Hydrogenovibrio crunogenus: one gene and its partner. Each later gene encodes a partner of the first gene's protein in a complex. Links are inferred from orthologs where the notes say so. Each region holds a gene or a part of one and is shown on either strand. Other genes may lie near its edges.

Region 1 (16,436 bases):
TTTATTTTATAAATAACAAGAGTAACCTTGTTTGCTGAAAATTGATTCAAATCAAGCCTAAAAAATGCATTAGATTATAAATAAAGTGCGTTCTTGATTATAAAAAAGCAACGGAGAAAGACTCAATGAAAATAGCTAACTTTTTTAAAGCTGCCTTTATCGCCGCTTCTATTACAACATTAACAGGTTGTGGAACAATCAATGGCATCAACAACCTTGCTGATGGCGCTGGTGGCACATTTATGGAAATCTGGGATAAATGGGTTGAAGCAGAAGGTGACATCGCCGATGCAACCATGTGGGAAGTGAAAGTGGAAGACGGCGTTGAATTACAAGACGTCATCGACTCGATTAACAATGTCGGAATCAACCGTAACATCAAAAACGTTGGTGAACTGCCTTTATCAGAAGAACTGAAAGCACGTGGCATCGAATCAAAAGTCATTCACGTTATGTCTTTCTGTAACCCAGAAACAGCTCGTAAAATGGTTGATTTCTCACCTGCAATGGGTGGGTTCCTTCCTTGTCGTGTCAACATCATTGAAGAAGAAGATGGTCTTCACATTTATACAATGAACATGGACATGGCAATCAAAATGGGTAAAAAAATGCCGCCAGAACTAAGAGAAGCAACCATGAAAGTACGTGATACTATGTGGGAAATGCTACAAAAAGGTAAAGAAGGTGCGTTCTAAAACTTAACGCGTTCCAAACCCTTTAAATAAAGCCTGCTCTTTAGCAGGCTTTTTTATTCCTATCGACTTTTCTGTTAGATAAATGAAATACACTCCTTAAAGCGAAGACACCACTTTCAACTGAGCACCTCATACTAACCGCCCTCCATACCAACGCTTTAAATTATTTTTTAATAATATTAGCAAGTCATGATAAAAAAAATCAGCTCTCACATAAAATTATTTTCATTTGCCAAAAAGCTTAGCACTCTATAAGAAAATAATTATATTAGATTAATCTAATATTCTTTATTTTCAATAAGTTATGACAAAAATAAGTAATTATCCTACCCGGTAATTGTGTACTTATAAATACGGATTAACCCCCCTAATCGACCATAAAATTTTTTTAATTATTAAAAGCTTTGCAACTTCGGCATAGTAGCTTCTGACGAAAAACAGCATGCTGGCAGCGAAGTGATAAAACGGCACCAACATGCTTAAATTGTATTCATTAGATAAAAAAGAGAGACACTCGATGAAAAAAACAAGAATCGCTTTAGCAATTGCAACAGCTGCAATGGTTTCAACGCCTGTTCTAGCAACGAACGGTACTAACATGATTGGCTTAGGTGCACAATCAAACGCAATGGGTGGTACTGGGGTCGCGGCAAGCTACGGCGCTGAAACAGTTATCGCTAACCCGGCAATGATCGGTAAAACAACAGGAACCGAAATGACTTTCGGCGGCACTTTATTCATGCCATCCGTTGAAACAACTAACAACATTAAAAACAGTGCCGTTGCTGCAGCCAATGGTATTACGTCTGCACAAGCAGCTGCCAATGGAGCACCGATTGGAAGTGCAACAAGTGATGCAGATACCAATGTCATTCCTGCGGTTTCTTTATCAAGCCGTATCAATGATAAATTAACTTTCGGTATCGGGATGTTTGGAACATCAGGTATGGGGGTTGATTACCAAGATGAAGACATGTTATTTAACGCACAAACAAACATGCAAATCATGAAGTTTGCGCCAACCCTGGCTTATAATTCATCAAACTTCGGTTTTGGTGTATCGCCAATCCTTCAATATGGTTCACTAGACATTAATTTCAAAACGCAAATGACAAATAACAATGGTGCACCGATGTACGTTCAGTCTAGCGGAACCATCACCACAAACCAAACAACAACGCCAGCAATAAAAACGGTAGGTCATGGCATGGCTTCAGACCTTGGAATGGGCTTTAACATTGGTGGTTATTTTAATATCACTAATGACTTAACAGTTGCAGCTTCGTACTTGTCTGCTGTTGATATGAAGTATAAAGGCCAACTATCAACTGCATCAGGTGCATTTGTTAACCCGAATTCAGATTTCAAAACTGCATTTGGCGACAACCTTGAACAACCTTCTGAAATCAAAGTTGGTGCAGAATACGTCATGGGAAGCTTCTCTGTTAATGCCGACTATAAAAAAGTAGGCTGGGGATCAGCAAAAGGTTATAAAGACTTTGGTTGGGAAGACCAAGATGTATTTTCTGTAGGTGCAAAATTTGCTGCTAACAACTACTGGTTAGGTGCGGGTTACAACTACGGCAGCAACCCAATCAAGGAGCAAGATGGTACTACCTATAAAGGTGCCGTTGTGAACATGTTTAACAACACCTTCTTCCCTGCAATCACAGAAAGTCACTTCACTTTTGGTGGTGGGTATTCTATGACTAAAAATACAACATTAGAAGGATCTGTTGTGTATGCACCAGAAGTTAAAAACTCTGTTGATACAACAGGCGTTTCTTCTGCATTTGCAACAGGAATGGCAGGTTCACAAACTGCAGCAGCAAGTACCAGCACAACAAAGCATTCTCAAATTGGCTACACAGTGCAGGTAAAATATAACTTTTAATTGTCTAAATTAAGAGTTACTTCTAAGAGCCCCTTTTTAGGGGCTTTTTTTTGTCCTAAAAATAACTTTTTGACTTCTTAATCATTTGTCATATTCCCTTTCTCTTTTTTTGTGATACTATGCGAAAAACAAGCTAACTAAAAGGTAAATATATGGCGCGCGTTTTGATTGCAGGATGTGGCGATATTGGTTGTCGCCTAGGTGTAAACTTAGCGAAAAAAGGGCATGAGGTTTTTGGTATTCGGCGAGATACGTCAAAAATCACCTCCCCTATCCAGCCTATTGAAGCCGATTTATTTGGCCAATTACCCGAGCTTCCGGATCAACTTGATTATGTTTTTTATATTGTCTCGGCTAAAAGCTACAATGATGTCGCTTATTATAAAGCGTATGTTATGGGCTTAAAGCACTTAATTGATGCGCTTAAAGATCAACCTATCAAACACCTTTTCTTTATTTCAAGCTCATCGGTTTTTTCTCAATCCGAGGGAGAACGCGTCACAGAGGAAAGTCCAGCAGAAGGCAAAAACTTTTCTAGTCGTCGCTTACTGGAAGGAGAAGAGCTTGCTTTAACGGCTCCTTTTCCAGGCACAGTGATTCGATTTGGTGGCATTTATGGACCAGGAAGAACGTACCTCATTGATTTGGTCCTACAAGGTAAAGCGCATTGCATGGAAGATGTGTATAGCAATCGCATTCACTCCGAAGACTGTGTTGGTCTGTTGGAGCACTTAATGGAGCAACCCGATTTAGATCCGGTTTATATTGGCGTGGACGATGAACCGACGTTGACTTGTGAAGTGTATGAATGGTTGGCTGAGCAATTATCTGTTTCGAATATTGAACACCTTGAGCCGACAGAAAACAGCCGTGCATTAAGAAGCAATAAACGCTTGTCGAACGCTAAAATCAAAGCAACCGGCTACACATTCAAATACCCAAGTTATCGCGAAGGGTATTTAGAATTGCTTGAATCGATGTAAAAACAATCTATCAATAATGCTAAAAACGACCAGGCCTGGTCGTTTTTAATACAAGATTACTGATTCTTATATTCAGCGATTCGGCTTCTTATCATCGTCCAGCACCTCACCTTCAATCACATCCGACTCTTTATCCGGCGCACCCGACTCAATAATCCTGACATGCTGAATCGACTGACCATCTGAAGAACGTTCCGTCCACTCTGTTTCATATACCTGACCTTTATATTGAGCGTATTGCGTTTGACGCTGAGCGATTAATTTTTTCGAGAACAGACGTCTGACTGGTGGAATCAACAATAAAAATCCGATTGCGTCGGTAATCAGTCCCGGGATTAAAAGCATCAGTCCACCTAAAAAGATAAACACCCCTTCCATCATTTCTACTGCCGGCAATTGCCCTTGCGCCATATTCAGCTGTGCTTTTTGCATGGTAGAAACGCCTTGATGACGCATTAAGGCGGCTCCGATAATCGCGGTGACAATGGTTAACAAAATAGTAGGTAAAGCCCCAATCTCACTGCCAACTTCAATCAACACATAAAGTTCCACCAAAGGAACAAATAAAAATAATAGGAAGAAAATTTTAAACATAAAGGTCTCTTTTAAGACTGAATTCAAATAAAGCGTTTCTGCTTTAAAATTGATTGTCAGCATTTACACAAAGTTTGCACAACATCCTAACGCGATTCTACGTTAAAATCGTGATTAACTTATTACATAAGTCTTTAAATTGTTTTTTCAAGGTGGACATAAATGAGAAACACATCGTTTTTTAAATATCTATTAACGATATTGTTATTTTTAACATTCCATTCGGTAGCCGCATCGGATGAGTTATTAGATGTTGATCAAGCTTTTTCCTTACAGCCGGTTAAGGTTGAGAATGGCCAATTCAAAATCAGCTGGAAAATTGCAGACGATTACTATTTATACAAAAAACGCATTTCAATCGAATCGGAAGACTTAGAACTCAGTCCACCACATTACCCTAAAGCCATTACTAAAAATGATCCTGCCTTTGGCCAGAGCGATGTGTTTAAACACCAACTAACCGTAACACAACCCTATTCAGGAAGCGTTACGAAAGCAAACTTAACAATCAAATACCAGGGGTGTGCTGAAAAACTTGGCGTTTGCTATCCTCCGCAAACGAAATCTGTCACGGTTGAACTGCCTGCCGCCGCAGACACCAACGGCAATACCCTTGCGGATTTAAACAGCTTAATCATCGACAGTTCCGGAGCAGACTTACTGCCTGCAGATGAAGCTTTTCAGCTACAGGTGACTCCCAACGATAACAATCAACTAATGCTTGATTTTAGAGTCGCTGAAGGCTACCACCTGTACAAGGATAAAATTAAAGTCCTACTTAAACAAGGAAATGCCACCCTCGGTTCTCTTCAATTACCTGAAGCCATACAAACAAATGATCCAGTGTTTGGTGACGTTCAAGTTTATCATGGCGATTTCCAAGCCATTCTGCCAGTGAATCATATTGTCGGCGCTGCTGAAATAGAAATCCACTATCAAGGTTGTTCATCTGAATCTGGCGTATGCTACCCACCCGCGAAAAAACTGATGACGGTAAATGCCAGTGACTTCAAACAAACAAGCACAAACTTACCGACTCAAACAACGACGTCTGAAAATCTATCTGAAACCGACCAGATCACCAGCACCTTACAAAACAGTTCGGTTTGGATTGTCATTGGCACCTTCTTTTTGTTTGGACTATTACTGTCTTTAACACCTTGCGTTTTTCCAATGATTCCAATCCTCTCCAGCATCATTGTTGGACAAGGAGATCAACTCACCACGCGCAAAGCTTTCATCATGTCTCTAGTCTATGTTCTGGCGATGTCGGTTACCTATACCGCTGCCGGGGTTTTAGCAGGGATTTTTGGCGAAAACCTCCAGGTCCTTTTCCAAAATCCATGGATTATTGGGAGTTTTGCATTGATTTTCATTGCTTTGGCCTTCTCCATGTTCGGTTTCTATGAACTACAACTACCAAGTGGCCTGCAATCCAAAATCACGAATTTATCTAATAAACAACAGGGCGGCACCTTAACGGGTGTCGCCATCATGGGGTTCTTATCGGCTCTAATTGTCGGCCCTTGTGTGGCACCGCCTCTTGCCGGCGCCCTGATTTACATCGGGCAAACCGGCGATGCGCTTCTTGGCGGCACCGCTTTATTTGCTATGAGCATGGGGATGGGCGTGCCTCTATTGTTATTAGGAACGTCCGCCGGGAAACTCCTTCCTCGCGCTGGCGCCTGGATGGATAACGTTAAGGCCATCTTCGGTGTTCTGATGATCGGGGTTGCCATTTGGATGGCCGAAAGAATCCTTCCCGAATGGACAATTCTATTTGCCTGGGCGGCGTTACTGATCGGTTCCGCTATTTATCTCGGAGCTCTGGAACCGGTTGGCGACAAATCCGGCTGGCATAAGTTCGCAAAATCCATTGGTGTGATCTTTTTGATCTACGGTATGGTAATACTGATCGGTTTGGCCGGTGGTAGCAAAAATGTCTTGCAACCGTTAACGGTATTTCAGTCATCCGGAACCAGCAGTAGCAGCCAGACTGAACATCTAAACTTCAAGACTATTCGTACCTTAGCGGAGCTGAAGCAAGAAGTCGCCAAAGGGAATCCAGTGATGCTCGACTTCTATGCAGATTGGTGCATCAGTTGTAAGGAAATGGAAAAATTCACATTCTCCGATCCAGGTGTTCAGAGCGCATTGGCAAATGTCACCCTCTTAAAAGCCGATGTGACCGCCAATAATGCAAATGATAAAGAGTTAATGAAAGCATTTAACATCATCGGCCCCCCTGCTATTCTGTTCTTTAACCATCAACAAGAACAAAAAGCACAACGCGTGGTTGGTTTCAAAAAAGCAGCTGACTTTACACAGAATATCAATCAAGCTTTTCAATAAGATTTATTTTAATCAAAAACGTCACGAAAAACGGCCAGGCCTGGCCGTTTTCATTCTAGATAACACCACCTTTCAATACGTTTTTTATCTCATCTTGATGACAAAAACGCCGTTTTAAAGAACTCAACCCTGTTTTTTTCATTTAATTTAAACTTCGCAACATTTCACGAATTTTCACGACTTTTTTATAACTTTCTATATCGTTAAAGCTAACTTTCAGGTATAATTTTCAACAATTTAATGATTAGCTCCGCTGAAATGCATCAAGGATACTTTCATGGCAAACATTCTCGTAATCAATGGTCCCAATCTCAATATGCTAGGCAAAAGAGAGCCTGAACATTATGGCCGCCAAACCTTAGGCGACATTATTGAAGAACTCGAAACCCTTGCTGATGATTACGAAGTACGTCTATACAACTTCCAGAGTAATGCCGAGCACGAAATAGTGGAACGCATCCAAACCGCGATTGAAGATATTGATTTTATTATCATCAACCCTGCCGCTTTCACACACACCAGTGTTGCAATACGGGATGCTTTATCGACCGTCAAGATTCCTTTTATTGAAGTGCATTTATCTAACATTCACAAAAGAGAAGCTTTTCGAACCCATTCATATTTTTCTGACCTGGCTGAAGGCGTGATTGCCGGTCTGGGTCCAATAGGCTATCAGCTCGCGCTGGCTGCCGCAGTTGAAAAACTGAAATAAAAATACATTTAAATAACGACTATTTAAGAGGAATAGAGAACATGGATATTCGTTCAATTCGTAAATTGATTGAAATTGTAGAACAGTCTGACGTTGCTGAAATTGAAATTAAAGAAGGTGAGCACAACATTCGCATCACTCGTAGCAAAGAGCCTGTCATGATGTCTGCGCCTGCAGCGCCAGCACAAATGGCTTATGAAGCTGCACCCGCTGCGGCTGCACCACAACAATCTGCCGCACCTGCGGAATCACCTGCGGCTCCTGCAGAAACAGGACATACCGTTCCATCTCCAATGGTCGGGACTTTTTATGCCTCACCTTCTCCGGATGCGGGTCCATTTGTCAGCGTGGGAGACCAAGTCTCAGCCGGTGACACCCTTTGTATTATTGAAGCGATGAAAATCATGAATCCAATTGAAGCAGATGTTTCTGGAACCGTGAAGAAAATTCTTGTTCAAAACGCTGAACCTGTTGAGTTCGGTCAAGCTTTATTCATCATCGAATAATAGGATACCTGCATGATTGAAAAAATTCTGATTGCCAACCGTGGAGAAATTGCACTACGCGTGCTAAGAGCCTGTAAAGAAATGGGCATCAAAACGGTCGCAGTCCACTCCACAGCAGATGCTAACCTAAAACATGTCTTGCTAGCAGATGAGTCTGTGTGTATTGGGCCTGCACCGTCTTCTGAAAGTTACCTCAATATTCCAGCCATTATTTCAGCCGCTGAAATCACGGATGCCGAAGCGATTCACCCAGGGTATGGTTTCTTATCTGAAAATGCCGACTTTGCCGAGCGCGTTGAAGAAAGCGGATTTATTTTTATGGGGCCTAAGGCTGAAACGATCCGCATTATGGGCGACAAAGTATCCGCTATCCGTGCGATGAAGGCGGCAGGTGTTCCTACCGTTCCCGGCTCCGGCGGCCCATTAAGCGACGATGAAGAAGCTAATAAACAACTGGCTAAAGAAATTGGCTACCCAATTATCATCAAAGCTTCCGGTGGTGGTGGTGGACGCGGTATGCGCGTTGTTCATACCGAATCAAACCTGATTAAGTCAATTCAGTTGACTAAATCAGAAGCAGGTAGCTTCTTTGGTAACCCAGAAGTGTATATGGAAAAATTTCTGGAAACGCCGCGCCACATTGAAATTCAAGTACTGGCCGATGGGTTGGGCAACGCCATTCACCTAGGAGAGCGTGACTGCTCAATGCAGCGTCGTCATCAAAAGGTGGTTGAAGAAGCCCCTGCGCCGGGCATTACAGAAGAACAACGTAACCGTATCGGGCAAGCTTGTGTAAACGCCTGTATTGAAATCGGCTATCGTGGTGCGGGAACCTTTGAATTTTTATATGAAAACGGCGAGTTTTATTTCATTGAAATGAATACCCGTTTACAAGTAGAACACCCTGTAACGGAACAAGTCACGGGCGTGGACTTAGTAAAAGCTCAGATCGAAATTGCAATGGGTAAACCGCTAAGCATCAAGCAGGAAGATATCATCATTCGAGGTCATGCCATTGAATGTCGTATCAATGCCGAAAACCCATCGAACAACTTTATTCCTTCTCCAGGTAAAATTGAACGTTTACACTTAGCCGGTGGAATTGGCGTTCGTTGGGATTCTCATATTTATACGGGTTACCCAGTTCCGCCGCACTACGATTCAATGATAGGGAAACTGATTTGTTATGGCCCTGACCGTACTTCAGCCGTGGCACGTATGGACACTGCTTTGGATGAGTTGATTATCCAAGGCATTGAAACCAATATTCGTATGCAACGCGAAATCATGAATGACTTTGGGTTCTGTGAAGGTGAACAAAATATCCATTATTTAGAACACCGATTGGAACATCTCGTTTAGACTCTAGTTCATCACAAACTCATTAACATCAACCACGTTGAGCCTATAATGTAACTATTTATCGGCCGCGTGGTTTTTACGTTTAAAGGACCCTTATGGCTTGGATTCAAATTAACACCACGGTTTCAGAAGCACTTGCAGAACCACTATCAGATGCATTCATGGAAGTAAATGCAGCATCCGTCACATTTGCAGACGCAAAAGACCAACCCATTTTTGAACCTGAAATTGGCACAACCCCTATTTGGAATCAAACCAAAGTCATCGGTTTATTTGATGCCGAAACCGACATTCCAGCGATCATCAGTCAACTAGAAACCTTAATACCGGATATACCAGCTGAGTGCTATAGCATTGAAGCGCTTGAGGACAAAGACTGGATTCGAGCCTGGATGGATCAATTTCAACCCATGCAGTTTGGTTCACGACTCTGGATTATACCCAGTTGGTGTGACATCCCTGAACCCGAAGCAGTTAACCTCATGCTAGACCCAGGGATGGCATTTGGGACAGGGACTCACCCAACCACGGCTTTATGCCTTACTTGGCTCGACCAAAACCCACCTACTGATTTAACTGTCATTGACTATGGTTGCGGTTCAGGCGTATTGGCACTCGCCTCTGAAAAGTTAGGCGCAAAACAGGTAAAAGGCACCGATATTGACCCACAAGCGATTATCGCCAGTCAACAAAATGCGGATAGAAATGAGGCCGATATTGAATTCAAACTGGTCAAAGAATTTCATTCCGATCCTGTTGACCTATTAATTGCTAACATTCTTGCAGGGCCTCTCAAAGAACTGGCACCAGAATTTATTCGTTTGATGAAGCCAAATGCCACGCTGGTGTTATCAGGTTTATTAAGCAACCAGGCAGCAGATTTGATTAGCTTTTACCAGCAACAAGGATTTGAATTGATTGCTCAAAATGATTTGGATGAATGGTCTCAACTTAGCTTTAAAAAGCTAGCGGCGACTTAACTGCTTTCAACATGATGCCCTTATTTGATTCTGACACCCCCACAATTGCACTGGCGCCTATGGCAGGTATTACCGACCGAATTTATCGAGATATCTGCCGTGAGACTGGTGCCAGTTATGCGGTGTCAGAAATGGTCGCTTCCAAAAAGCAATTACGCGAATCGGCAAAATCTTCAACGCGCCATGCGGATAAAACAGAAACTTCTCCCCGGATTGTTCAATTGCTGGGCACCCAACCCGATGAGCTGGTGGACGCTGCATTATGGCAACAATCCCAGGGAGCGGATATGATTGATCTCAACATGGGGTGTCCAGCAAAAAAGGTGTGTGATGTGGCCGCTGGCTCTGCTTTAATGGGGCAACCTGAACTGGTTGCCGATATTTTTAAAAGTTTGACCGAAGCAATTGACCTTCCTGTAACGGTTAAAATCCGAACCGGAACCGATGCGGATAACATCAATGCCATTGAAATTGCCAAACTGGCACAAGACTCCGGCTTAAAAGCCATTACCATCCATGGTCGCACCCGTGTGGATAAATTTAATGGCCAAGCCGAATACGACACCATTAAAGCCGTTAAACAGGCGGTTGAAATCCCAGTTATTGCAAACGGTGATATTTGCAGCCCAAAAGAGGCTCAATTTGTATTAAAATATACAGGTTCAGATGGCATTATGATTGGTCGAGCCGCCCAAGGATATCCTTGGATTTTCAGAGAGATAGCACACTTTCTAGAAACCGGGGAGTTTTTGCCCCCTCCTAGTTTGGCTGAATTTCAGCAAGTGATGACTCGACACTTTTCAGAACTCGAAACACTTTATGGTAAATATTTAGGCCATAAAATTGCTCGAAAGCATCTGGGCTGGTACAGCCAATACCTTCCCAACGGTACAGAGCTAAGAAAAAGATTTAATCGGCTTGAGAGTACTCAAGCACAACTCAACTTAATCAACCATTACTTTGATACTTTATGACATTACTATCTGATAATAACCCAGCCAGTCAAGCACTCAGCACCCATGTCACCATGACGCTGAAAAACTATTTTGAAACACTGGAAGGTGAAGTGCCGAGTGATGTTTATCAAATGGTGATAAGCCAAGTAGAGCGTCCGCTCATCGAATTTGTTTTAAACGAAACTGCGTTCAATCAAAGTCGATCAGCTGAAATATTAGGTATTAACCGAAATACCTTAAGAAAAAAAATGCAGCTTTATAAAATAACGCCTGCGTAACGAATTCGCCTTTAATAGGCACCCTTTTTACTGACTAACCAATTTTGGAGAGAAATCCCTTATGAAACCTGTTCGCCGCGCCCTGATTAGCGTCTCAGATAAAAATGGCATTTTAGAGTTTGCCAAATCTTTAACCGCTATGGATGTTGCCATCTTATCAACAGGAGGAACCTATAAGGTTCTTTCTGAAGCAGGTCTGCCTGTCACAGAGGTTTCAGAATACACCGGTTTCCCTGAAATGATGGATGGTCGAGTCAAAACACTTCATCCAAAAATCCACGGCGGTTTACTGGGTCGCCGTGGTACAGATGATGCCGTTATGACTGAACATGGTATTGACCCTATCGATATGGTGGTGGTTAATCTGTATCCTTTCGAAGCCACGGTGGCCAACCCGGATTGTTCATTAGAAGATGCCATTGAAAACATTGATATTGGAGGGCCGACAATGCTTCGCTCGGCGGCCAAAAACCATAAAGATGTTGCCGTTGTCACAGATCCACAAGACTATGCTCGCATTCTAGAAGAAATGGAATCGAATAATGGCCAACTGTCTCATGCTACCCGTTTTGATTTAGCCATCAAGACATTTGAGCAAACGGCTCGCTATGACGGGGCAATCTCAAACTACTTCGGAACCATGTTCAGCGAAGATAAAAACGATACTTTCCCGCGCACATACAACACTCAGTTTGTGAAAAAACAATCAATGCGTTATGGAGAAAATCCACACCAGTCGGCGGCCTTCTATACGGAGCGAAACCCAACGGAAGCGTCTATTTCAACCGCCAAACAGTTACAAGGTAAGGCTCTGTCATTCAATAACATTGCTGACACCGATGCAGCATTAGAGCTGGTCAAAACGTTTGATGAAACGGCTTGTGTCATTGTTAAACATGCTAACCCTTGTGGCGTATCTGTTGGTCAAAACGTTTTTGAAGCTTATGATCGAGCGTACAAAACCGATCCCACGTCAGCATTTGGAGGCATCATTGCTTTCAACCGCGCATTGGATCAAGAAACGGCTCAAGCCATTATTGATCGTCAATTTGTGGAAGTCATCATCGCACCGAATGTATCAGAAGATGCAAAGAATGTTATTGCCGCCAAACAAAATGTCCGTTTACTGGTGTGTGGAGATCTAGGTATCCAAGAACCGGCTTATGATTACAAACGGGTTACCGGCGGTTTATTGGTGCAAGACCGTGACTTAGGTTCGGTTACTGAAGACGAGCTTAAGGTGGTAACCAAGCGTGCGCCGAGTGAAAAAGAAATGGCGGATTTACAATTTGCCTGGAAAGTAGCGAAATACGTTAAGTCCAATGCCATTGTTTATGTAAAAGACGGCATGACCATTGGGGTAGGTGCGGGGCAAATGAGCCGCGTTTATTCTGCGAAAATTGCCGGCATTAAAGCAGCCGATGAAGGTCTTGAAGTGCCGGGTTCAGTGATGGCTTCCGATGCATTTTTCCCTTTCAGAGATGGCATTGATGCGGCAGCCGAAGCCGGCATCACAGCTGTAATACATCCAGGTGGCTCCATGCGAGATCAGGAAGTGATTGATGCAGCGGATGAGCACGGCATCGCGATGGTCTTTACTGGCATGCGTCACTTCAAACACTAAATACACTGATTGAAATACGATAGATTTACAAGAGAGAAAAACACATGAATGTACTCATTATTGGAAGCGGTGGCCGCGAACATGCTTTGGCGTGGAAAACCATTCAATCAGATAAGGTTTCAAAAGTATTTGTTGCACCTGGCAACGCTGGAACGGCACTGGAAGACAATATCGAAAATGTTGATATTGCCGTTGAGGACTTACCAGGCCTGGTAGATTTTGCTCAAAACAATGCCATTGAACTCACCATTGTTGGCCCGGAAGTGCCTCTTGTGCTTGGTGTGGTTGACGCTTTTGAAGCGGCAGGCCTAAAATGCTTTGGTCCAAGCAAGGGAGCAGCGCAACTGGAAGGATCTAAAGCTTTCTCTAAAGATTTTTTAGCGAAACACAACATTCCAACAGCCGCCTACTCCGTGTTCACAGAGATCCCGCCTGCAGTGGCTTATATTAAAGAGATGGGCGCGCCAATTGTCATTAAAGCCGATGGCTTAGCCGCAGGTAAAGGCGTTATCCTGGCTGAAACCAATGCCGAAGCGATTGCCGCAGTAGAAGATATGCTAGCAGGTAATAAATTTGGGGACGCTGGTGCACGTGTTGTTATTGAAGAATTTCTAGTCGGCGAAGAAGCCAGTTTTATCGTGATGGCAGATGGTCAAAACATCTTACCTATGGCGACTTCTCAAGACCATAAAGCCCGAAACAATGGTGATACCGGGCCAAATACAGGCGGTATGGGGGCTTATACCCCTGCGCCAGTGGTGACGCGTAAAATCCATGACCGCATTATGCAGGAGATCATTCGTCCAACCATTGATGGGATGGCTAAAGACGGCCTACCCTATACTGGATTTTTATATGCCGGGATTATGATTGCACCGGATGGGACACCGAAAGTCCTTGAATTTAACTGCCGCTTTGGTGATCCTGAAACTCAGCCTATCATGATGCGCTTACAATCCGACTTATCTGAACTGTGTTTAGCGGCATTGGATAAAAAACTAGACACGGTAACCGCTAAATGGGATTCCCGTCCTGCATTAGGTGTCGTTTTAGCCGCTGGCGGCTACCCTGATGAATACCGTAAAGGAGATGTCATCCAAGGCATTGAAGATGCCAACAATACGGATATTAAAGTTTTCCATGCGGGTACCCGTTTGAATGATCAAGGACAACTGGTTACATCAGGAGGGCGCGTTCTTTGTGTGACCGCGCTAGGCGAAAATGTTACCGATGCTCAGAAACGTGCCTATGAAGGGGTTTCAAAAATTCATTGGGAAGAGGTTTATTACCGTACTGACATTGGTCATCGTGCCGTTAAACGTGAATCCTTAAGTTAAGGATAAAACGCCTCTCACTTAAAAAGCACTCAACGAGTGCTTTTTTTATATCTATATTTTCGGTATAGTAAAATAATGGTTATTCATTAAGGAATTTTACTCATGTCTGAACTTCAATCCGTCCATAATTACTATGAAAGACCTGTCTTTAATCATATACAAGAAAACTATCTCGATGTCGGATTAACTGAAAACCAGCTGGCAGATATGGCCTGTATCGCACTCAACCGTATTGCACCTCGCTATATTCGTCATGATATCGACATGTCTTTTTACATGTCCTCCGAAGAATACCAGGAAATACAAGCACGCATTCAAAAGGCCGTTAAAAAAGCCTATAAAAAAGTGAAAAAATTAGATGGGCTAGAAGAGGCCTAATTTAAAGCTTTAAATTATAAGCCTCTTCTTTCTGAAAAAAAGATGCCCCTCCATTGCTTCACATCACACTTCTTATTTAGGAGCAGAGATGCAGCATTCTAAGATTTTGATCTCCATTAAAACAGTAAGTAGCCCCCTAAGCTTATCAACTCTACTTTTCCTTATTTTTTCTTTGCCGGTAAAGGCGATGCAAGCAGACGAACTGGTTCGTCATATTGATAGCTTATGGCGCGGAACGACATCTCATGCATTCATGACCATGAGCGTCAAAACACAACGTTATCAAAGAAACATGACAATGGAAGCCTGGTCTCTGGGGAATGACTATTCATTGGTTGTCATTCAGAAACCCATTAAAGATCGAGGTATTTCGACTTTAAAGGTGGAACAAAACATCTGGAACTATTTGCCTAAAATCAACCGCGTCACCAAAGTGCCGTCAAGCATGATGTCCGGCTCTTGGATGGGAAGCCATTTCACGAATGATGATCTCGTAAAGGAAAGCACCTTTGAACAGGATTATGATTCGACTATCACATTTGAAGGGCTTCGAAATAATCAAAATATTTATGAACTAACCTCTATTCCAAAACCGAATGCCGCTGTCGTTTGGGGGAAGGTTGTGATGCAGATCACACAATCAACTTTGGCCCCTATCAAAGGGCTCTACTATGATGAAGATGGCCATCTGATTCGCACCCTAACATTTGATCAAATTCAAAAAATCGGTGAGCGGATCATCCCCATGCGAATGACATTACAGCCAATAGACAAGCCATCAGAATCAACCGTCATTCTCTACAACGACATTCAGTTCGATATCCCTTTAACTAAAAACTTTTTTTCATTAAGAAATCTTAAACAGCGGCATTAACGTCATGAATAATCCGGTTTTCAACCGCCTGATCTTATTGCAGTTTATAGCTTGGCGAAATATTTGGCGAAACCCAATCAGAAGTGGCCTGACGATTTCAGCGTTGGCTGGTGGATTAATTATGCTTATCCTTTACGCAGCTCTGCTAGAAGGCATGTCTCGCCAAATGGTGACCTATGCGACAGACATCTCCAGTTCACATCTTCAAATGCACCGTTCAGCCTATATAGATAACCAGGATATTTACGCCACTCTTCCATGGTCATATTTAACAGCATTTGAAGACTCTTCACTTCCCGTGAAAATCGCTCCTAGACTTTATGCTGCTGCTTTAGCGAGCTCAAAAGATAATTCAACAGGGGTAATGATCAAAGCAATTGACCCACAACGAGAACACCATGTCACCAAACTGCTTAGCCACTTACGATCTGGCGAAGCCTCGTTTGAGCCTAAACAAAAAAATGCATTAACGCATTACCCGGTTTTGGTTGGAGCACAGCTTGCAAGAAACTTACAACTTTCTCCTGGAAGTGAATTGGTTCTGGTCACACAAGCGATTGATGGCAGTATAGGAAACGCTATTTTTGAAGTCACAGGAGTTTTAAAACCGCTTGAACCTAACTTCGATCGCATGGGGGTTTTAATGTCGATCAAAGCGTATCAAAGCCTTATGTACCAAGAAGATGGCTTCCACGAACTGGCAATCAAGGCGCAGAATATTGACGAATTAAATACTTTGCAAAAACAACTTCAGACACAAATTACTCACTTACAAAAGCAAACTCCCTTAGACGAATTGGGAGGTAAGGTGATTATCCGAAACTGGAAAGAACTGAACCCTCCGGTTGCCGACATGTTGGAGTTGAGTGGCACCATGTTACTGATTGTTGGATTAATCGTCATTGGCCTCG
Region 2 (8,342 bases), 430 kb from region 1 along the record:
GTTTAATGGCTTCAATCATAGGGGTTACATCTTTATCCTGCAACACAGAAAAGATGGCATCTGCCTGTATGGAGGCTTGTTTTAGATAATGTGCAAGAACCTCCGCTGCCTGCGGGTTATGCGCCACATCAATCAACCAGTTTTGATGATCTAATTGCATCTTTTGCAGGCGCCCCGGGTGCTTTACTTCGTTTAATCCCTGAGATAATTGATCAAAGGATACCGGAAGTTCAGCCTGCAGTGTCTCAATCAAAGCAACCACGCCTGACGCATTTTGAATTTGAAAGTCTCCTGAAAGTGCGGGTAATGCCAGAGTTTGATATACCAGTTGATTTTCAGAGTCTAAGAATGACCAGGCCTGGTTGTTTTTATGATAAAAGAAGTCTGTATCGAGTCTTTTTAAAGGCACATTATGCTGGCTTGCATACTTAACTAAGGTTTCCGGGATGTCATTATCGGAACAAACAGAGGGTTTTCCCGACCGCATAATGCCAGCTTTTTCCACTGCAATCTGGTTCCGATCACTGCCTAACCAATCTTCATGATCGATGCCAATCGCTGTAATCAAACTGGCATCGGCATCCACTAAATTAACCGCATCCAAACGTCCGCCCAACCCAACTTCCAACAGGATGACATCCAATGAATATTGAGCAAACACCCACAACGCTGCCAGCGTAGAAAATTCAAAATAGGTTAATTTGGTTTGCCCTCGCGCCGCTTCGATCTCGGCAAACGCTTGCACAATTTGCTGATCATCCGCTAAATGACCTTGAATCCGAATACGCTCATTGAAATGTAATAAATGCGGTGACGTATAAACCCCCACCTGATACCCAGCGGCTTCATAAATAGAGGCCAGCATTGCAATGCTCGACCCTTTTCCATTCGTTCCCGCGACAGAAATAACAACAGGGCTTGGAGAAGCCAGATTCATGGCCTCTGCAACCGATTTCACTCGATCGATTCCAAGGTCAATTTCATCTGCATGCAATGAAACTAACCAATCAATCCATTCGGTTAAAGACGTCGTCTCAGTGGGTTTCACTTAATTGAACTCACCCAGCGGTTTTCATGCTGTTTTTTGTAGCAACATACGGCAAATAGAAGCCAATTCATCACTGAGGTTATGACGATGTATAATGCGATCAATAGCACCATGTTCTAGCAAAAATTCACTGCGCTGAAAGCCTTCTGGAAGCTTTTCACGAACCGTTTGCTCAATAACACGCGGCCCAGCAAACCCAATCAACGCCTTCGGTTCAGCAATATTCAAATCCCCTAACATGGCAAAACTGGCTGAGACCCCACCCATTGTTGGGTCGGTTAAGACGGAAATAAACGGCAATTTATGTGCTCTCAAGCGGCCCAGCGCAGCACTCGTCTTGGCCATCTGCATCAAAGAAAACAACGCTTCTTGCATTCGAGCGCCACCACTGGCCGAAAAAACAATTAAAGGACAACGTTTTTCAATCGCTTCATTCACTGCTCGAACAAATTTTTCTCCCATTACCGACCCCATTGAGCCGCCCATGAATTTAAATTCAAATGCGCCTGCCACGACTTCTAGCCCTTGGATCTTTCCTGTCATCGTAACAAAAGAATCTTTTTCACCCGTGGCTTTTTGCGCTTGTGCAATGCGAGTTTTATAAGGTTTTATATCTTTAAACTTTAACGCATCTACAGGTGTAACTTCTGCTGAAATTTCAACCCCGGTTCCTTCATCGAAAAACGCTTCAAGACGATCACGTCCACCCAAACGCATATGATGATCACATTTTGGACAAACTTCCAAATTGCGTCTGACTTCTGCACGATATAAAGTGCTTTCGCATTTAGGGCATTTTGTCCACAAGCCTTCTGGAACATTTTTCTTACGTTCCGTTACCTGTTTAATACTGGGTAAAATCTTTTCAAACCAACTCATTTTTTTCTCCAAAGAGTTTTGTTTTTACTGTGTGCCAACGGTATGCACCGACACCATTCAATTTTATTCGTTATCTGCTTTATCAATTGCTTGTCTGAATTCGCGCATTTTATCACTTAATACCTGTTGAATCACTTCAGAGTCTTCTGAAGCATTCTGTTCAATCAAACTAACCAACGCTGAACCAACAATAATAGCATCACCAAGCTTGGCCATTTCGTAGGCTGTATTGCCATCACGAATACCAAACCCAATGGCTACAGGCATCGACATCCTTTCTCTCAAATGCCCAACATGATGAGCTACATCCTTAGCATCCAAGGCTTTTGAGCCGGTGACACCTTTTAAAGAAACGTAGTAAACAAATCCACTGCCTTTTTCACTGACGGCGTTGAGTCGTCCATCAGGTGTCGTCGGCGAGACGAGGAAGATTCGATCGAGTTGTGCTTGTGACAAGTTTTCAAAATACCCTTCACTTTCTTCCGGTGGCATATCGACTGTCAAAACTGCATCTACGCCAGCTTCAGCTGCCGCTTTCGCAAACACATCGCTCCCCATAGCTTCAATCGGGTTTAAATACCCCATTAAAATCACCGGCGTTTGCGCATCTTTCTTACGAAATTCAGTCACATACGCTAAAACATTTTTTAAACTAACATTATGTTCTAAAGCTCGTTCTACCGCTTTTTGAATGACGGGGCCATCCGCCATCGGGTCTGAAAAAGGCACACCGAGCTCAATCATATCTGCGCCCTGCTCAACCAAGCTGTGCATCAACGTTACTGTCATCTCAGGGTGGGGATCACCTGCTGTAATGTAAGGAATCAAAGCTGTCTTTTTTTCTGACTTCAAGGCCTTCAGCGTTGCATCAATTCTACTCATTTTAAATCTCAAACCCCTCAATTTTCGCTATGGTTCCCATATCTTTATCACCACGACCCGATAAATTGACAATGATAGTCTGATCTTTTGACATGGTTGGCGCCAGCTTGGTGGCATAGGCCAATGCATGACTCGATTCCAATGCTGGGATAATTCCTTCAAATTTTGTTAAATCACGAAAGCCTTGCATGGCTTCATCATCATTAATCGCAACATACTTGGCGCGACCAATGTCTTTTAACCAAGCATGCTCAGGACCAACACCTGGGTAATCTAATCCCGCAGAAATAGAATGTGTTCCTAAGATTTGTCCATTCTCATCTTCCATTAGATAGGTTCGGTTACCATGCAGTACGCCAGGCTTTCCTTCACACAAAGGCGCAGCGTGTTGCCCGGTTTCCAACCCTAGCCCACCGGCTTCCACTCCATAAATTTCGACCGATTCATCTGGTAAAAAATCGTAAAACAGACCGATTGCATTTGAACCTCCGCCCACACAAGCAATCAATGCATCAGGTAATTTACCTTCTTTTTCCATGTGTTGTTGCTTGGCTTCACGGCCAATAATCGCTTGAAAATCACGTACCATAGCCGGATAAGGGTGGGGCCCTGCTACGGTACCGATAATATAGAAGGTATCATCCACATTCGTTACCCAGTCACGCATGGCTTCATTCAGTGCATCCTTCAAGGTACGCGTCCCTGATTCAACACCGATGACTTCTGCTCCTAACATTTTCATCCGTGCCACATTCGGTGCTTGACGAACAATATCATCCGCCCCCATATAAACCACACACTCAAGTCCCAGTCTGGCCGCAACGGTTGCACTGGCAACCCCGTGTTGCCCCGCACCGGTTTCTGCGATAATACGTTTTTTACCAAGGCGTTTTGCCAGCAAGGCTTGACCAATAGTGTTATTGATTTTATGAGCACCGGTGTGATTCAAATCTTCTCGCTTCAGATAAATCTTGGCACCACCTAATGAGTCTGACCATCGCTCCGCATAATACAAAGGAGAAGGACGACCAACATAATCTTGAAAGTCCTTAGTCAATTCAGCGATAAATGCTGGATCGTTTTTGACACTTTCATACTGTTGGCTCAATTCTTCTAATGCAGCCATTAGAGTTTCGGGCGCAAAAATACCCCCATAAACTCCAAAATGTCCTTTTTTATCAGGATATTGCGAATAATCAATACTCATTCTATTAAATCCACTTTCGTTTTATCAAAACGGTAATCAAGCATTACCGAACATTATTTACAGCTTGAATAAAAGCTTGTATCTTTTCTGATGATTTTTGTCCTGGCACCGATTCCACGCCGCCACTGACATCAACTGCCCACGGATGAACAGAGCGGATGGCCTGCTCGACATTATCTTCATTTAACCCACCCGCCAAAATAACAGGCAGCGTCACATTCAGCCGTCTTTCAGGTGCCACCCAGTTCCAATTGAAGGCCGCTCCTGTTCCGCCAGGAACACCTTTAACATAAGTATCAAGTAGCAACCCTTGGCTCGAAGCATATTGAACAGCCAATTGTTCCAAATCCGTTTCCGCCTGCATCCGAACCGCTTTTATATAAGGTCTCGAAAATTGATCGCAAAATGCAGGGGACTCATCTCCATGAAACTGCAACAAGTCTATCTTCAAATCTTTGATAACTTTTTCAACCAAAGAGACATCCGGATTCACAAACAGCGCAGTCGTAGTAACAAAAGCCGGCAGTTTTTCAAAAACCGCCCAGGCCTGGTCAATTGTCACGACTCTAGGACTTTTGTCATAAAAGACGAACCCCAGTGCGTCAGCCCCTGCCTGAACGGCAGTTGTCGCATCCGTTATGTTCGTAATGCCGCAAATTTTAACACGCGTTCTATTTTGCATCATCTAACTCTTTTTAGGCTTGCCAAAGCAGCTCATCCAAAACAACCTGAGGGAGCTGGAACGATTCCGGATACAAAGCATTCACAAAATACAAACCCTCCGCTGGCGCTGTCATACCGGCCTGAGTTCGATCTTGTTTTTTTAACAATTCCAACACCCACTCGACCGGTTTCTCCAACCGCCCTACTTCCATCAAGGTACCGACAATGTTTCGAACCATATGATGTAAAAAAGCATTGGCTTGAATATCAACAAAGACAAAATTGCCTTGACGTGAAACCTGCAAAGACTGCACATTACGATTGGCGTGAGAGGCTTGGCAACCTGAGGCACGGAAAGATGAAAAATCATTTTCACCTAATAACCCCTGAGCGGCAATGTGCATTTTTTCCACATCTAAGGGACGATTCTCCCAGGTCACACGATTGGCTAAAATGGCAGAATGAACAGGACGGTTAAAGATGACATACCGGTATTGTCGAGCAATAGCAGAAAAACGTGCATGAAAGTCTTCAGGCATCATTTTCACCCAGGTTACCCGAATATCACTGGGTAACCGGGTATTAACGCCTTGAATCCAAGCTTTATCCGGCCGATTAACAGCCGTTTCAAAATGCGCAACCTGACCGATTGCATGCACCCCCGTATCTGTTCGACCTGCACAATTCAAACCAATCGGTTCATCGGCGATATAAGATAATGCCTTTTCAAGTTGCTGCTGAACAGAATCACAATGTTTCTGATGCTGCCAACCACAATAGGCGGTGCCTTGGTATTCAATACCAATCGCCAATAAAGCCATGTCTATTAGATATGATCTTTGATCAACAGCTCAGCAATTTGAACTGTATTTGTAGCGGCACCCTTACGGACATTATCCGCCACAACCCATAGATTCAAACCTTTCTCAAAAGAAATGTCTTCACGCACACGTCCAACATAAACTGGGTTCGTATCCGCAGCATCAGTAACAGCTGTCGGGTATCCGCCATCAACATGCTCATCAATAAGAACGATTCCGTCAGATTTTTTGAACAGCTCTTTCGCTTGCTCTGCTGTGATTTTTTCTTTTGTTTCTAAATGGATGGCTTCGCTGTGACCGAAAAATACCGGGACACGCACAGCCGTTGGGTTAACAAGAATCGATTCATCTTCCATGATCTTTTTCGTTTCCCAAACCATTTTCATTTCTTCTTTTGTGTAACCATTATCTTGGAACACATCGATTTGAGGAATACAGTTAAAGGCAATCTGCTTAGGATAAACTTTTGCCTCAACCGGCTTCATATTCAACAAATTAGCTGTTTGTGTTGCCAATTCATCAATCGCTTCTTTACCGGAGCCAGAAACTGCTTGATACGTTGATACATTGATACGCTCAATCCCGACAGCATCATAAATAGGTTTTAACGCAACCATCATCTGAATGGTTGAACAGTTAGGGTTGGCAATAATGCCTCGATTTTTATACCCAGCAACCGCATCAGGGTTGACTTCTGGGACCACTAAGGGAATGTCTTCGTCGTAACGAAATTCCGAGGTATTATCGACAACAATACATCCTGCCGCCGCAGCTTTTGGCGCATATTCTCTAGAAACACTGGCACCTGGTGAGAACAATCCGATTTGGGCTTTTGAAAAATCAAACGTTGCCAAGTCCTGAATCTCAACCCAACCGCCATTAAATTCCAGCTTTTTACCTGCAGAACGACTACTGGCCAGCGGATATAAATTACGAACTGGGAAATTACGCTCTTCAAGTACTTTTAAAATTGTTTCACCTACGGCACCCGTTGCACCTACAACGGCAATATCATACTGCTTTGTCATATTTTTCCCTTTACTTGCTTTTTACTGCTTCGGCTTCAGAGGGTTGTAGATCATCCATTATGGAAGCTTGATTTTTAATCATTTCAACAACCGATCTTGCCTGATTCTCTAATTTTTGTTTTTCATTTTCCGGAAAGCTGACAATCAACCCGCCTTCTGTCAGCTCACGGCTTTCACCAATGAACTTACCACCGGACTCAATCATCATCTCTCCACAAACCACTTCGCCCAAGAGCTTGCCTGTGGCAAGGATATCAATACTTTCACACGCCACCTTGCCTTCCAAAGTACCGCTGACAACAATGGTCTTTGCTTTAATCAGTCCAGTAACGATTCCTTCATCACCGATAGAAACATCGTAGTCCGTTTCAACGACACCATCAATATGGCCATCGATATGCAGAGCACCATCTAGGTCTTTAATTTCACCATTTATTTTACATCCCGCAGCAATAATTGTTTTTCCACCTGCTGGACGCGATTTTGAACCACCTGACTTAAAGATCCCCATGGCACACCTTTTACCTTTTTAAATATTTCATCATAATGTTTTAAATCCCAGTTAATAAATGGCACTGGATTCAGTTTACGCTGCACAAAACTCACCTCATAATGCAAGTGAGGTCCTGAAGACAATCCGGAAGAACCAATTTCACCAATAAGCTCTCCTTTTTTAACCACCTGACCGGTTTTCACATGCAATTTACTCATGTGTCCGTATAGTGTCTTAAACCCATTATCGTGGGAAATGATAATCAAACGCCCATAACCACTTCTTTTATGGTAGCCTGCGTATTCAATCGTGCCGCTAGCCGTGGCAATAACACCATCACCACGCTTACCACGATAATCAATTCCCCGATGAAATTCCTTCGTCCCCTTAACTGGGTGAATCCGCCAGCCAAAACTACTGCTCACACCTTGATATTTTTTAACAGGTCGTCCACTGGGTATGTCTTCCAACATGATTTGTTTTTCAAGCGTTGTCAGCTGAACAATCTTTACACGATCTGTTAACAGTTCGTCTTCATCCGGTTTGACCCCAATCAAATCTTCCAACCCCTGCAAGGTTTGATCTAAAAACTGGATTTGTTTCGATTTATTATCCAACTGACTTTGAAGCTTGCGCTTTTCCGCTTCCAAAGTCATGTACGAGTGTTTACTTTTCTCTAATACAGCCTGGTAACTGGCTTCAGCAACCTGTCGTTTATCTTGAATATCGATAATTTCCTGATTCAACCACCAGATGACGCCGGCAGCGCCAGCTAACATCAAAAAGATAAACATCACCACAAACAGCGCGAATTTTCGCATGAACTGTTTGAAAGAGAAGTGACGTGACCCATGCACATCACTTATGGTTATCGTAAAATGATTTTTCATCTTAAAAAGGCATTCCTAATCATCGTCTCGCAATGCAGTTTACACAATTATAGGAAAATTGCACTTTCTATCCGTAAAAATCTTTACAGAGCTGCGACCACTGCATCACCCATTTCTGATGTCGACACCTTCGTTAAGCCTTCTGACCAAATATCTCCTGTTCTTAAGCCTTGATCCAACACATGACTGACGGCCGCTTCAATTTTTAAAGCCAAATCTTCACGATTCAAACTGTAACGCAGCATCATGGCTGCAGACAAAATTGTCGCCAGCGGATTGGCAATATTTTTCCCTGCAATATCCGGTGCCGACCCATGACTTGGTTCATACATCCCTTTATTATTTGCATCCAAAGACGCTGAAGCCAACATGCCAATCGACCCAGTCAACATAGATGCTTCATCAGAAAGAATGTCACCAAACATATTCCC

The links.
Region 2: the proteins of accC (region 1) and accD are in contact, whole or in part, in a solved structure (PDB 8UXZ), measured with the Escherichia coli proteins. The link is inferred for Hydrogenovibrio crunogenus from one-to-one orthologs.

What each region holds. Positions count from the first base shown.
Region 1 is NZ_CP032096.1:476,278-492,713, reverse strand. What follows is about bases 7,020-9,923. They hold accC (acetyl-CoA carboxylase biotin carboxylase subunit), read left to right. Parts: upstream 7,020-7,748; coding sequence 7,749-9,098; downstream 9,099-9,923. Other genes in these bases: prmA (50S ribosomal protein L11 methyltransferase), read left to right, coding at 9,194-9,923; accB (acetyl-CoA carboxylase biotin carboxyl carrier protein), read left to right, coding at 7,272-7,736; aroQ (type II 3-dehydroquinate dehydratase), read left to right, coding at 7,020-7,230. In the rest of the region: GHNINEIG_RS02280 (DUF302 domain-containing protein), read left to right, coding at 126-695; GHNINEIG_RS02275 (OmpP1/FadL family transporter), read left to right, coding at 1,213-2,589; GHNINEIG_RS02270 (NAD-dependent epimerase/dehydratase family protein), read left to right, coding at 2,742-3,572; GHNINEIG_RS02265 (FxsA family protein), read right to left, coding at 3,645-4,166; protein-disulfide reductase DsbD, read left to right, coding at 4,329-6,518; more of aroQ, read left to right, coding at 6,796-7,019; more of prmA, read left to right, coding at 9,924-10,078; tRNA dihydrouridine synthase DusB, read left to right, coding at 10,090-11,052; GHNINEIG_RS11805 (helix-turn-helix domain-containing protein), read left to right, coding at 11,049-11,312; purH (bifunctional phosphoribosylaminoimidazolecarboxamide formyltransferase/IMP cyclohydrolase), read left to right, coding at 11,374-12,936; purD (phosphoribosylamine--glycine ligase), read left to right, coding at 12,981-14,273; GHNINEIG_RS02215 (late competence development ComFB family protein), read left to right, coding at 14,376-14,651; GHNINEIG_RS02210 (outer membrane lipoprotein-sorting protein), read left to right, coding at 14,740-15,525; GHNINEIG_RS02205 (ABC transporter permease), read left to right, coding at 15,530-16,436. UniProt on the Escherichia coli protein: This protein is a component of the acetyl coenzyme A carboxylase complex; first, biotin carboxylase catalyzes the carboxylation of the carrier protein and then the transcarboxylase transfers the carboxyl group to form malonyl-CoA.
Region 2 is NZ_CP032096.1:903,662-912,003, reverse strand. Bases 1-2,940 are described here. They hold accD (acetyl-CoA carboxylase, carboxyltransferase subunit beta), read right to left. Parts: upstream 1,928-2,940; coding sequence 1,073-1,927; downstream 1-1,072. Other genes in these bases: trpB (tryptophan synthase subunit beta), read right to left, coding at 2,811-2,940; trpA (tryptophan synthase subunit alpha), read right to left, coding at 1,991-2,809; folC (bifunctional tetrahydrofolate synthase/dihydrofolate synthase), read right to left, coding at 1-1,048. In the rest of the region: more of trpB, read right to left, coding at 2,941-4,016; GHNINEIG_RS04290 (phosphoribosylanthranilate isomerase), read right to left, coding at 4,060-4,701; tRNA pseudouridine(38-40) synthase TruA, read right to left, coding at 4,712-5,500; GHNINEIG_RS04280 (aspartate-semialdehyde dehydrogenase), read right to left, coding at 5,506-6,528; GHNINEIG_RS04275 (bactofilin family protein), read right to left, coding at 6,539-7,039; GHNINEIG_RS04270 (M23 family metallopeptidase), read right to left, coding at 6,961-7,911; leuB (3-isopropylmalate dehydrogenase), read right to left, coding at 7,995-8,342.